DNA from 4 places in the Variovorax sp. V93 genome. Region 2 is predicted to be linked to each of the others. Evidence: predicted binding sites of a transcription regulator. Region 2 holds the regulator's gene; each other region holds the start of a gene.
What was found. Region 2 encodes sigma-54, which starts transcription at its own class of promoters, with help from an activator protein. Its sites were predicted from a motif close to TGGCANGNAANCTGCTTT; they were not measured.
Positions count from the first base shown of each region.

Region 1 (3,494 bases), 1.1 Mb from region 2:
CCACGCCGGGGTACTTGGCGGCCAGGTCCTTGAAGCTGTCGGAGTAGCCGAAGGCGGTGCCGATCACGATGTTGGCGCCGCGCTGGATGAACTTCTCGGCCGCGGGCTTGATGGCCGACGCGTCCTCGGGCACGTTCTCGACGAACTGGATCTTCTGGCCGATCTCCTTCTCGATCTTCACGCGCGCTTCGTCGAAGGCCTGCGTCCAGCCGCCGTCGTTTTTCGGGCCGAAGTAGAGCATGGCGATTTTCGGCTTGTCCTTGAGCGTGAAGCCGTCGGCCGCCGCGGCGGGCAGCGCGAACAACGCGCCGCCGGCCGCGAGCGCCGATGCAAGGCCAAGGGCGAAGCCGTGTGTGGGAGTGCGCAGCAGCATGGAGCAACCTTTCGTGGGGAGCGTGTCGAGAGGGAAGGAAGAAGGGAAGGGCGCGCCGCGCGCGTCACATCATGAAGTTGATGCGGAACACATTGCCCTCGGGGTCGAGCAGCACCGACTGGTACCAGTTGTAGTAGGTGACGTAGGGCGGCTTCACCAGCGTGGCGCCGGCCTCGAGCGCGACGGGCACCATGCGGTCCACCTCGTCCCGGCTGTCGACGTCGATGTTCAGCAGGAACTTCACGCCACGTGTGTCGGAAAATTCGGCCAGGTGCAGCAGCTCGTAGGCCTCGAGCGCGTTGAAGCCGAGGCTCGACTTGCCGGTGTCGAGCCCGCGGAAGATCGGCGAGCGGATCGCCTCGATCTCGGGGAAGCCGAACACGCGCTGGTAGAAGCCGCTGAGCGCGACCACGTCCTTTGCGAAGACGTTGACGTAGGAGAGATGGGGCATGTCAAGTGCTCATTGCGCGTTCGTGGTGGTTCTGGCGTTCTTGCTCGGGGCGTGTGCACAGAGCATCGGGTACTCCCCTCCGCGAATGTCCCCCGGCCTTCGGCCTTCTCCTTTATTTCGCTGCGGGGAGCACCCGATGCTCTGTGCACCTGGACACGCTGCTGTTGCATCGCCGATCAACGACTGCTCTGACCAACGATCACGTCGATGGGGTGCCTTGCGCAGCGAAATCAAGGGGGAGGCCGCAGGCCGGAGGACATTCGCTTCGCCGCGTACCCCGTCGGCGGGAGCGCGCCCTGGACGACAACCAACGCGACGAACATAGAAACAGGACTTCATCTAGACCGCCACCTTGGTCCCACCAAAGGTCGTCTGCTTCACGAACTTCGACGTGAGATGGTCGCCCGAAGAAATGGGTGCGTACTTCGGCTGCTCGCCCGGCGCCAGGCAGCTCGGCAGGCACTCGACCATCGCGTCATAGTTGGGCTGGTGAAAGAACACGAGCGACTGGCGGCGGTTGGTGCTGGCCACCTCGAACGGCGGGTTGACCACGCGGTGCAGCGTGGACACCCACTGGTCGTTGGTCCATTGCATCATCAGGTCGGCAATGTTGACCACCAGGCCGCCTTCCACCTGCGGCACGTCGACCCACTGGCCCGCCTTGTTGAACACCTGCAGGCCCTTGTCGTCGGGCAGCACGATGGTGAGGCTGCCGTAGTCGCTGTGCGCTCCCGCGCGCAGCTGGCCCGGCAGCGGCGCTTCGCGCTGCGGCGGATAGCTCAGCACGCGGAACATGCTGATGTGCCTGTCGATCTTGTCGTCGAAGAAGGTCTCTGGCAGCGCAAGGCCGAGCGCGAAGATGCGCATCAGCGAGCGCGAGAGATCGCTCATGGCCTCGAAGTAGCTTTCATAAGCTTCGCGGAAACCGTCGATCGGCGGCCAGCTGTTGGGCTCGAAGTGCGGGCCGGCGGCGGGGCCGCGGTGGTAGTCGTCGTCCGGCACGTTCGAGGGACCGATGGAAAACGATTCCTTCAGGTCGCCGGGCGCGGCCTCTTCCAGGCTGTAGGAAAGCCCTTCTTCGCCGACCGCGCTGTAGCCGCGCACCGCGTCTTCGCGCGGCCGGTCGACCTTGCGCTTCTCGGCCAGCGGCATGTCGAAGAACTGGCGCGAGAGCTGCGACACGCGCGCGATCTGCTCGGCGGGAATGCCATGGTTGGTGATGACGAGGAAGCCGATGCTGCGGCAGGCCTCGTCGACCTTGGCCGCAACCTGCGCCTTGCCTTCGGCCGTGCCGGCGAAGTAGGGCGCGAGATCGATGATGGGTACGGACAGCAGGGTGCTCATGTGTCGGTCCTCGTGCTTGGCATGCCTTTCGCCATGCAACGTCTGTGCCAGTTGGACCAAATGGACAAAACGCGTTGGCCGCGTCAGCATGGTGCGTGCCGGCCGTGCCTTGAGGCCGCGCTGGCGCAACGCGATGCACCGCGGCCTTACAGTGGTGCGCGTTGGAAGAAGAGTCCGCAAGTAATCGACGAAGCGAGGGAAGATGCCGAAGACCAAGGCGCTGGCCGCAGCCAGCAGCACCAAGAAGAAGATCCCGGTGAAGGGCCCGGCGCGCGAGCGCGCGAAGCCCGCCGTGCGCAGCGCGTCCGCGGTGAGCCGCAGGCTGCGGCAGATCGAGGACAAGCGCAGCGCCATCCTCGGCGCCGCGCTGGGCCTGTTCTCGCGCTTCGGATTGCATGGCACGTCGATCGACCAGGTGGCGGCGCGCGCCGACGTGTCGAAGAGCAACCTGCTCTACTACTTTGCCAACAAGGAAGAGCTGTACGTCAACGTGCTGCGCGACCTGCTCGCGCTGTGGCTCGAGCCGCTGCGAGGCTTCAGCGCCGAGCAGGATCCGGGCGAAGCCATCGGCGGCTACATCCGCCGCAAGCTCGTGGTCTCGCGCGACCGGCCCGATGCATCGCGCCTGTTCTGCCTCGAAATGATCCAGGGCGCGCCGCTCTTGCGCGACGAGCTCGACCGCGAACTGCGCACGCTGGTGGAGCGCAAGTCGGAGGTCATCCGTTCATGGATCGCCGCCGGCAAGCTCGCGCCGGTCGATCCGCACCACCTGATCTTCGCGCTCTGGGCCATCACGCAGCACTACGCCGATTTCGGCGTGCAGGTGCAGGCGCTGACGGGGCATACGCTCGAAGACCCGGCCTTCTTCGAGCAGACGGTGGAGAACGTGCAGCGCATCGTGCTGCAGGGCATCACGCCGCGTTAGGGAGTTGCTCCCTCCCCTTCCGGGGGAGGGCAGGGGTGGGGGCAAGCGGCGTACCTGTCGGGCGCTCTGCCTGCCCCCATCCCAACCTTCCCCCAGAGGGGGAAGGAGCCATGCAAACGCCCCAGGGACGGTCAGTGCTGCGGCGGCGCCGCGATTTCGTGATAGCGCCGATCGAAATAGATCAGGCTCTGCGCCTTGCCGCCGATGGCAATCGCCAGCGCCTCGCAGAACAGCACGTCGTGCGTGCCCGCGCTGGTGGCCTGCACCACGCGGCAATCGAACGAGGCCGCAGCATCTTCGAGCACCGGCGAGCCCGTGGCCTTGCGGCTCCAGCGGCCCGCGGCAAAGCGCTCGTCCATCGGCGTCTTGCCGCCGAACAGGCCCGAGAGCGCCTGGTGTCC
Region 1 covers NZ_AP028669.1:4,949,164-4,952,657, reverse strand. Annotated here, with positions in the region: gene ACAM54_RS23465 (BMP family ABC transporter substrate-binding protein) at 1-373, opposite strand, end outside; gene ACAM54_RS23460 (VOC family protein) at 438-824, opposite strand; gene ACAM54_RS23455 (isopenicillin N synthase family dioxygenase) at 1,164-2,168, opposite strand; gene rutR (HTH-type transcriptional regulator RutR) at 2,371-3,093, shown strand; gene rutF (NADH-dependent FMN reductase RutF) at 3,225-3,494, opposite strand, start outside.
Region 1: the regulator sigma-54 is predicted to act here: its motif matches at 2,201-2,218, upstream of ACAM54_RS23455 (isopenicillin N synthase family dioxygenase).

Region 2 (3,494 bases):
AGGGTGCGCTGATCGTCTACGACCAGAGCAACGACACCTACACCGTCAATGGCTCCACCGTGCCGCCGAACACCGCGGTGAACGCGCCGGCGGGCGGACGGGTGAAGACCATCCTCACGCCCAAGAGCGCCACCGCGCCGGCCCCGGGAGCTTCGGCGCCCGCCGGCGGACGGGCCGCGCCCGCGGCAGCAGCCCCCCAGCCGGCGCCCGGCGCCGGCCTGCGCTCGACCACCACGCTGGGCGGCGAAGGGGAAGGGCGCAAGTGATCGAAACCGCTGGAACCCAGAACGCCGACGGCACGCCGGGCAGCCGCCTGGTGGTGCGCGGACTGCAGAAAAGCTACGGCAGCCGCAAGGTCGTGCGGGACGTCTCGCTCGACGTGCAAAAGGGCGAGGTCGTCGGGCTGCTCGGCCCCAACGGCGCGGGCAAGACCACGTCGTTCTACATGATCGTGGGCCTGGTGCGGGCCGACGCGGGCGACATCACCATCGACGGCGAGCCCATCGCCCACATGCCGATCCACCGGCGCGCCCGCATGGGCCTGAGCTACCTGCCGCAGGAAGCCTCCATCTTCCGCAAGCTCACGGTCGAGGAAAACGTGCGCGCCGTGCTCGAACTCCAGCGCGAACCCGACGCCAGCGGCAAGCCCGCGCCTTTGACGAAGCAGCGCATCGAGGAGCGGCTCTCGGGGCTGCTGGCCGACCTGCGGGTGGACCATCTTCGCGATTCGCCCGCGCTCGCGCTCTCGGGCGGCGAACGCCGCCGGGTCGAGATCGCCCGCGCGCTGGCCACGCAGCCGCGCTTCATCCTGCTGGACGAGCCCTTCGCCGGCATCGACCCGATCGCGGTGATCGAGATCCAGCGGATCATCAGCTTCCTGAAGGAGCGCGGCATCGGCGTGCTCATCACCGACCACAACGTGCGTGAGACGCTGGGCATCTGCGATCACGCGTTCATCATCAGCGACGGGCATGTGCTGGCACAAGGCACACCCTCGGAGATCGTCGACAACGCCGAAGTACGCAGGGTGTACCTCGGCGAGCACTTCCGGATGTAAGGGAGGAGTCGGTCTCCATGAAGCAAGGGCTGTCCCTTCGCGTTTCGCAGCACCTGGCGCTCACGCCCCAGCTGCAGCAGTCGATCCGGCTGCTGCAGCTGTCCACGCTCGAACTGAGCCAGGAGGTGGAGCAGATGCTGGACGAGAACCCGTTCCTCGAACGCACCGCGGAAGAAGCGGCGCGCGAGGAGTTCGGGCTCGACGCCATCGACACGCCGGTGCCGCGCGACGAAGCCGGTGAAGCCGCCGAGGGCGAATTCGCCTCGGCCCCGGCCAGCAGCGCAACCACCACTTCGAGCGAAACCTCCTCGGCAGCCGAGGCCGACGTACCCGCCGCCGACGCCACCGAGCGCGAGCCCGACTGGGAAGGCGACGGCACCGTCGACATGGCGCCCGACGACAGCGAATGGGGCAGCGACGCCCCCGCGCGCCAGAACAACCTGGGCGACGACGAACGCGCCGACGCCACCGAGCTCGCGCGCAGCCAGGAGTCGCTGCAGTCCTTCCTGCACCGGCAGGCGCTGAGCCTGCGGCTCAACGAGAACGACAGCGCCGCGCTGCGCTTCCTGATCGAATCGCTCAACGACGACGGCTACCTCGAAGACTCCCTGCCGGCGCTGGCCTCGGGCCTCGCGGGCGACGACAACGACCAGTTCGACGAACTGGTGCACCACTTCCAGGTGGCGCTCGGCCTGCTGCAAAGCCTGGAGCCGGCCGGCGTCGGCGCGCGCGATCTGGGCGAATGCCTGTGCATCCAGCTGCGCGCGCTGGCCAGCGAAAGCGAGACCGAAGAGCAGGCCCTGGTGCGCAAGACCGCCATCGCGATCTGCAAGCAGCCGATGGAGCTGCTCGCGCGGCGCGATTTCAAGCGCCTGGCCACGCTCACGCGCACCAACGAAGAGGTGGTGCGCTCGGCGCTGCAGATCATCTCGCGCCTGGAGCCCAAGCCGGGCCGCCGCTTCGTCGACGTCGAGCGCAACATCGTGATTCCCGACGTGATCGTCACCAAGATCGGCCGCGGCACCAACGCCAAGTTCCGCGTCATGCTCAACCCCGAGGTGATGCCGCGGCTGCGCGTGCACGACATCTATGCCGGCGCGCTCAAGTCGCACAAGGGCGAGGGCAGCCAGGCGCTGTCGCAGCGGCTGCAGGAGGCGCGCTGGTTCATCAAGAACATCCAGCAGCGCTTCGACACCATCCTGCGCGTGAGCAACGCCATCGTCGAGCGGCAGAAGAGCTTCTTCGTGCACGGCGAGCTCGCAATGCGGCCCTTGGTGCTGCGCGAGATCGCCGACGAACTCGGCCTGCACGAATCGACCATCTCGCGCGTGACCACGGCCAAGTACATGGCCACGCCTTTCGGCACGGTCGAGCTCAAGTACTTCTTCGGCTCGGCGCTCGGCACCGAGACCGGCGGCAATGCGTCGAGCACCGCCGTGCGCGCGCTGATCAAGCAGTTCGTGAGCTCCGAGAGCATCAAGAAACCGCTGTCCGACAGCCAGATCTCCGAGATGCTCAAGGAGCAGGGCATCGAGTGCGCACGCCGCACCGTGGCCAAGTACCGCGAGGCCTTGCGCATCGCGCCCGCCAACCTTCGCAAGGCCCTGTAGAAAGCCGCCGATGGCCCGCCGCCTGCTGTCGCGCTGTGGGCAATGGGTCTTCGCCATGGCGGCGGCGCTGCTGTTCGCCGGCTGCGCCACCCTGCCCGACGAGGCACCGCGTCCGCCCACCAAGGCCATGGCCGCCTCGGCCGACACCGCGCTCGGCAAGATCGCGCTGGCCTCGCAGCCCGACCCCGACCTGAGCGGCTTTCGCCTGATGCCGGGCGGCGACTTCGCCTTCGACACCCGCATCCAGCTCGCGCGGCGCGCCCAGCGCACGCTCGACGTGCAGTACTACCAGATCGAGAACGACGAGACCGGCCGCTACCTGCTGCGCACGCTGCGCGATGCGGCCCGGCGCGGCGTGCGCGTGCGGCTCCTGATGGACGATCTCTACACCTCGGGCGAGGACGAGCTGCTGCTCGGCCTGGCCGCCACGCCCAACGTCGAGCTGCGCCTGTTCAACCCCTTTCCGGCCGGGCGCGGCAGCCTGCTCAGGCGCTTCACCGCTTCGCTGTTCGATTTCAGCCGCGTCAACCGGCGCATGCATAACAAGCTCTTCATCGCCGATGGCGCGATGGCGGTGGCGGGCGGGCGCAACATCGGCAACCAGTATTTCAGGCGCACGGCGGGCGAGAATTTCCTCGATCTCGACACCTTCGTGGCTGGTGCGCTGGTCCCGCGGCTGGGTGCGCTGTTCGACCAGTACTGGAACAGCGTCTATGTGCGGCCGGTCCAGTCGGTGGTGGCCAGCGAACTTCCGCAGGGCGAGCTGCAGAAGCGCTTCGAGGCCGCCACCGGCCCCGACACCACGCCGCCGCCGCCCAGGCCCGCGC
Region 2 covers NZ_AP028669.1:573,226-576,719, forward strand. Annotated here, with positions in the region: gene lptA (lipopolysaccharide transport periplasmic protein LptA) at 1-266, shown strand, start outside; gene lptB (LPS export ABC transporter ATP-binding protein) at 263-1,057, shown strand; gene ACAM54_RS02575 (RNA polymerase factor sigma-54) at 1,075-2,667, shown strand; gene ACAM54_RS02580 (phospholipase D family protein) at 2,678-3,494, shown strand, end outside.

Region 3 (3,494 bases), on a different replicon from region 2:
AGCTTCTTGGGCGAATAGCTCACCAGCAGGTTCTTGGTCTGCTGGTAGTGGTCGAGCATCATCTTGTGCGTTTCGCGGCCGATGCCCGATTCCTTGTAGCCGCCGAAGGTGGCGTGCGCCGGGTAGGCGTGGTAGCAGTTGGTCCAGACGCGGCCGGCCTGGATGGCGCGGCCCATGCGGTAGGCGGTGCTGCCGTTGCGCGTCCACACGCCGGCGCCCAGGCCGTAGGGCGTGTCGTTGGCAATCTCCAGCGCCTCGGCCTCGGTCTTGAAGGTCGCGATCGCGAGCACGGGGCCGAAGATCTCTTCCTGGAAGATGCGCATCTTGTTGTGGCCTTTGAACAGCGTGGGCTCGATGTAGTAGCCGCCGGAGAGTTCGCCGCCGAGCTGCGCGCGGCCGCCGCCGGTCAGGCACTGCGCGCCCTCTTCCTTGCCGAGCGCGAGGTAGCTCATGATCTTGTCCATCTGCATGGCCGAGGCCTGGGCGCCCATCATGGTGTCGGTGTCGAGCGGATGGCCCTGCTTGATGGCCTTGATGCGCTCGAGCGCGCGCGCCATGAACTTGTCGTAGATCGACTCCTGGATCAGCGCGCGCGACGGGCAGGTGCAGACCTCGCCCTGGTTGAACGCGAACAGCACCAGGCCTTCGATGGCCTTGTCGAAGAAGTCGTCGTCCGCGTCGGCGATGTCCTCGAAGAAGATGTTGGGGCTCTTGCCGCCGAGCTCCAGCGTGGCCGGAATCAGGTTGCCGGCCGCGGCCTGCGCGATGACGCGGCCGGTGGCGGTGGAACCCGTGAAGGCGATCTTCGCGATGCGCTTGCTGCCCGCCAGCGCCATGCCGGCTTCGCGGCCGTAGCCGTTCACGATGTTGAGCACGCCGGGCGGCAGCAGGTCGGCCAGCAGCTCGGCCATCACCATGACGCTCACCGGCGTGGATTCGGCGGGCTTGAGCACGACGCAGTTGCCGGCGGCAAGCGCGGGCGCGAGCTTCCATGCGGCCATCAGGATCGGGAAGTTCCACGGAATGATCAGCCCCACCACGCCCAGCGGCTCGTGGAAGTGGTAGGCGATGGTGTTCTCGTCGATCTCGCTCAGTGCGCCTTCCTGTGCGCGCAGGCAGCCGGCGAAGTAGCGGAAGTGGTCGATGGTCAGCGGAATGTCGGCGTTGAGCGTCTCGCGGATGGGCTTGCCGTTGTCCACGGTTTCCGCATAGGCGAGCAGTTCGAGGTTCTGCTCCAGGCGGTCGGCGATCTTCAGCAGCACGTTGGCACGCTCGGCCGGCGAGGTGCGGCCCCATTGGCTGGCGGCGGCATGGGCCGCGTCGAGTGCGAGCTCGATGTCTTCGGCACCCGAGCGGGCGGCGCGCGTGTAGGGCTTGCCGGTGATCGGCGTGATCACATCGAAGTACTGGCCCTTCACCGGCGGCACGAACTTGCCGTTGATGAAGTTGTCGTAGGCCGGCTTGAAGTCGATCTTTGCACCGGGGGTGTTGGGGCTGGCGTATTGCATGGTCTCTTGTCTCCGTCGGGTAAGGGGTGGAAGGCGACCGCGCAAGCCGGATGCCGCGCGGTCCCGCGTGCTGCATTGCACACGCCATGCCACCCCCTCTTGGGCGCGAATGCTCTGATCTGGCGCAAGAACCGGGTCAGTTTCTTACGCCAGACTGCGCAGCAGAGCGTGCCGCGCTGAGCAGCTGTCACGAAACGGAACAGTGCACCGCCGCATTCATGCTCGAACGTTCGATGCCGTGACACCAGGGCCCGGAGAGGCCCTATTGGAGACAACCGAGATGCAGACGACTTCACACCACGTCGCCGCGCGCACGCCGGGCTCGCGCCTGCGCGAGGCGCGCCGCCAGCTGACCACCACCGGCGAGGTGGCCGACGGCCTGATCGATGCCGCGTTGCGCCGAAGCTGGGAGCGCAGCCGCGGCTTCGGCCTGGCACCGGCCGGCCGCGCGCCAGGCGCGCCCCATGCCTCCGCGGCGCAGCTGGCACGCGCGCTCGAGCAGCAGCGCGAACTGGCCTCCCATGCGCGGCCGGTGATGGAGTTCCTGTTCGAGCAGATGCGCGACACCGACAGCCTGGTGATCCTTGCCGACGCACAGGGCATGCTGCTGGAGGCCATGGGCGATGCGAATTTCGCGGACCGCGCACAGCGCGTGGCGCTGCGACCCGGCGCCAACTGGCATGAACGCTGGCGCGGCACCAATGCCATCGGCACCGCGCTGGCCGACGCGGCGCCGCTGGTGGTGCATGCCGGCGAGCACTACCTCGACCGCAACGGCTTTCTCACCTGCACGGCCGCGCCGATCACCGGCCCCGACGGCCGCGTGCTGGGTGTGCTCGACATCTCGGGCGACCACCGCGGCCACCACCGCCATGCGCTGGCGCTGGTGCGGCTGGCGGTGCGCACGGTCGAGCAGAAGCTGTTCGACACGCGCCACGCCGCCGACCTGCGGCTGCGCCTGCATCTGCAGCCCGAGGGCATCGGCAGCGTGGCCGAGGGCCTGCTGGCGCTGTCGGACGACGGCCGGCTGATGGGCGCGAATGCGGCCGCGCTCGCCATGCTGGGCCTGTCCCGCGCCGACGTGGGCGCCGCCGCCGTCGAGCAGCTGCTGCAGCTGGATATGACGACGCTGATGGCCTGGTGCCGCCAGCCGGGCGGCGCGCCACGCACGGTGCGCCGGCACGACGGCAGCGCGCTCTGGCTGCGCGTGGAGGCTGGCCGCCATGTGCTCACGTCCTCGCCCGGCGCGGCCCCGGCGCCGCGTGCGGCGGAAAAAACACACGCCGACGCGCTGGCCGCGCTGGACACCGGCGACCCGGCCATGCAAGCCGCCGTCGAGCGCGCCCGGCGGGTGCTCGACAAGCCGATCTCCTGGCTGCTGCTGGGCGCCTCCGGCGTCGGCAAGGAAGTGTTCGCGCGGGCGCTGCATGCGAGCGGAACGCGCCGGGACGGGCCGTTCGTTGCGGTCAACTGCGCCGCGCTGCCGGAGCAGCTGATCGAGGCCGAGCTCTTCGGCTACCGGCCCGGCGCCTTCACCGGCGCGAGCCGCGACGGCGCAGCCGGCCGCATTCGCGAGGCGCACGGCGGCACGCTGCTGCTCGACGAGATCGGCGACATGCCGCTCGCACTGCAGGCACGGCTGCTGCGCGTGCTGCAGGACCGGCAGGTGACGCCGCTGGGCGGCGGCAAGCCGATGGCGGTGGACTTCCGCCTGGTGTGCGCGACACACCGCAACCTGCGCCGCGAGATCGAGGCCGGGCGCTTCCGCGAAGACCTGTACTACCGGCTCAACGGCCTGTCGCTCCAGCTGCCGGCGCTGCACGAACGGCAGGACCTGCCGCACCTGGTCGCGCAGATGCTGCGCGGCATCGAGCCCGGGCGCGAGCTGCGGCTGGCGCCCGAGCTCGCGCTGGCCATGTCGCGCTACCGCTGGCCCGGCAATTTGCGCCAGCTGAACAGCGCGCTGCACACCGCCTGCGCCCTGCT
Region 3 covers NZ_AP028670.1:646,627-650,120, forward strand. Annotated here, with positions in the region: gene adh (aldehyde dehydrogenase) at 1-1,508, opposite strand, end outside; gene ACAM54_RS29070 (sigma-54-dependent Fis family transcriptional regulator) at 1,789-3,494, shown strand, end outside.
Region 3: the regulator sigma-54 is predicted to act here: its motif matches at 1,583-1,600, upstream of adh (aldehyde dehydrogenase).

Region 4 (3,494 bases), 290 kb from region 2:
GGTGCCGGTCTCCAGCGGCTCGCGCAGCGCCTCGAGCGCGGAGCGCGCGAACTCCGGGAATTCGTCCAGGAAGAGCACGCCGTGGTGCGCCTGCGAGATCTCGCCCGGCCGCGGGGGCGAGCCGCCGCCCACCAGCGCCACGGCGCTCGACGTGTGGTGAGGCGCCGAGGTCGGCCGGTTCATCCAGCGCGCGGCCGAGAAGCTGCCGGCCAGGCTGGCCACGGCCGCGCTCTCCAGCGCCTCGTCCACGCTCATGGGCGGCAGCAGCCCGGCAAAGCGCTGCGCCAGCATGGACTTGCCCGAGCCGGGCTCGCCGACCATCAGCAGGCTGTGCCCGCCCGCGGCGGCGATCTCGAGGGCGCGCTTGGCGCCCGCATGCCCCTTGACGTCGGCCAGGTCCGCATAGAGCGGCGCGGCCGCTGCGGCCGCGGCATGAACCCGGGCCCAGCCGTCCGCGGCGGGCGGCTGCTGGCGATCCTCGCCCTGCAGCGGCGCGGCGCCCTCGGGCATGAAGCGCTGCACCACGTCCAGCAGGTGCCTGGCGCCGTACACCTCGCTGCCGGGCACCAGCGCCGCTTCCTGGGCGCTGCCGGCGGGCAGCACCAGGCGCGTCGCGATGCCGCGCGTGTGCAGGGCCAGCGCCATGGCCAGCGCGCCGCGCACGGGCCGCAGCTCGCCTGAAAGAGAGAGCTCGCCGGCAAATTCGTGGCCTGCCAGCAGCGCGGGCTGGATCTGCCCGCTGGCCGCGAGGATGCCGAGTGCGATCGGCAGGTCGAAGCGGCCGGAATCCTTGGGCAGGTCGGCCGGCGCCAGGTTGACGACGATCTTCTTGTTGTTCGGAAACTCCAGGCCGGCGTTCTGGATGGCCGAGCGCACCCTTTCGCGCGCCTCCTTGACCTCGGTCTCCACCAGCCCGACGAGCGTGAAGCTCGGCAGGCCGTTCGCCAGATGCACCTCGACCGTGACACTGGCCGCTTCCAGCCCAAGCAAAGCACGGCTTTGCACCAAAGACAGGCTCATTCCACTCCCTCTCACCATTGTGGTGCGCCCGTTTTTGGCCGGGCTCATGCACCGCGGTGCCCCATGGGGTACCGCAACCGAACACGCTTGTAACTATTTCGCCTGGGTTGCCGGTGCGGGAGCGGCCGCCGTGCCGCAGGGCAAAACGTGCACTTTGGCACGCTCCCTGCTATGAGACGGTGTCCCCCAACAATCCAACCAACTCCGAGGAGTCTCGATGATGCACCGTAAATTCGCCCAGGCAATGGCCGTGGCCACCCTTGCCGCCCTGCCGATGCTTGCGAGCGCACAGCTCACGGGGAATGTGGCACTGACCAGCAACTACAAGTTCCGCGGTCAGGACCAGGACATGATCGGGAAGAACGACTACGCCAAGACCAAGGGCTTCAAGCCCGCCATCCAGGGCGGCTTCGACTACGCCTTCGGCGAGAGCGGCTTCTACGTGGGCAACTGGAACTCCAGCGTCAACTGGCTGCAGGGCAACAGCATCGAGAGCGACATCTACGGCGGCTACAAGTTCAAGGCCGGCCCCTTCGACCTGGACGTGGGCGCGCTCAGCTACATCTACCCGGGCAACTCCGCGGGCAACACCACCGAGCTGTACGGCGCCGGCACCTGGGCCGACGAGGCCATCGGCTCGTTCACGCTGAAGTACTCGCACACGGTGTCGAAGGACTACTTCGGCTACGCGGGCAACAAGGCCGGCTCGGGGCTGAAGGGCCGCAACACGGGCTACCTGAATCTGGCCTACAGCAAGGAGATCGTGCCCAAGCTCACGCTGAAGGCGGCCGTGGGCTACACCCACATGTCCAGCGACATCCGCAGCCTGGGCTACAAGAGCTACGTGGACTACAACGTGGGCGTGTCGTACGACTTCGGCAACGGCCTGGCGCTGGCCGGCTCGGTGCAGGGCGCCAACAAGAAGAGCTCGTACCTGGCGGTGGCCAACCCCGGCTACGACTTCGGCTTCGGCACCTTCGGCCAGACCACCTATTCGCCCAACAAGGCGCGCTTCATCGTTACGCTCAGCAAGACGCTGTAAGCAGGCACAAAAACAAGGTGCGGCCCAAGCTGCCGCACCATTCATTCCATCCAAGAAGGAGAAAGTCATGAAGCTGGTCACAGCCATCATCAAACCGTTCAAGCTCGACGAGGTGCGCGAAGCCCTCTCGGCCATCGGCGTGCAGGGCATCACGGTCACGGAGGTCAAGGGCTTCGGCCGCCAGAAGGGCCACACCGAGCTGTACCGCGGCGCGGAGTACGTGGTCGACTTCCTGCCCAAGGTGAAGATCGAGGCGGCGGTCTCCGACGACCTCGTCGACCGCGTGATCGAAGCCGTGGAGGGTGCGGCGCGCACCGGCAAGATCGGTGACGGAAAGATTTTTGTCTACAACCTCGAGCAGGTCGTTCGCATCCGCACCGGTGAAACCGGCCGCGAAGCCCTCTGATCCAGCCCGGAAAACAACAACCATGAAAAAACTGCTTGTTTCTCTCGCGCTCGGCCTGAGCCTGCTCGCCGCAGGCACGGCGAGCTTCGCCCAGGCGCCTGCTGCTGCCACGCCCGAGGCGCCCGCGGCATCGGCGCCCGCAGCTGCCGCACCGGCACCCGCGGCCGCCCCGGCCGCCGCCGCGCCTGCAGCTGCTGCCGAAGCAGCGCCCGCCGCGGCGCCTGCCGCTCCTTCGTTCAACAAGGGCGACACCAGCTGGATGATGCTGTCCACGCTGCTCGTCATCATGATGACCATCCCCGGCCTGGCGCTGTTCTACGGCGGCCTGGTGCGCAGCAAGAACATGCTGTCGGTGCTGATGCAGGTGATGGTCACCTTCTCGATGATCGTGGTGCTGTGGCTCATCTATGGCTACAGCCTCGCGTTCACCGAGGGGAATGCCTTCTTCGGCGGATTCGACCGGCTCTTCATGAAGGGCGTGTTCGATCCGGCCACCGGCGTGTTCGCGCCCGGCGCCACCTTCAGCAAGGGCGTCTACATCCCCGAGCTGCTGTTCGCCGCCTTCCAGGCCACCTTCGCCGGCATCACCTGCTGCCTGATCGTGGGTGCCTTCGCGGAGCGCGCCAAGTTCTCGGCCGTGCTGCTGTTCATGGTGATCTGGTTCACCTTCAGCTATGCGCCGCTCGCGCACATGGTCTGGTTCTGGATGGGCCCTGACGCCTATGCCAGCAAGGACGTGGTCGACGCCATGAACGGCAAGGCCGGCCTGATCTGGCAATGGGGCGCGCTCGACTTCGCAGGCGGCACCGTGGTGCACATCAACGCCGCCGTGGCGGGCCTGGTCGGCGCCTACGTGATCGGCAAGCGTGTCGGCTACGGCAAGGAATCCTTCACGCCGCACTCGCTCACGCTCACCATGGTCGGCGCTTCGCTGCTGTGGGTCGGCTGGTTCGGCTTCAACGCAGGTTCGGCTCTCGAAGCCGGCACCAGCGCCGTGCTCGCCTTCATGAACACCTTCTCGGCCAC
Region 4 covers NZ_AP028669.1:286,816-290,309, forward strand. Annotated here, with positions in the region: gene ACAM54_RS01265 (YifB family Mg chelatase-like AAA ATPase) at 1-1,020, opposite strand, end outside; gene ACAM54_RS01270 (TorF family putative porin) at 1,241-2,062, shown strand; gene glnK (P-II family nitrogen regulator) at 2,130-2,468, shown strand; gene ACAM54_RS01280 (ammonium transporter) at 2,491-3,494, shown strand, end outside.
Region 4: the regulator sigma-54 is predicted to act here: its motif matches at 1,176-1,193, upstream of ACAM54_RS01270 (TorF family putative porin).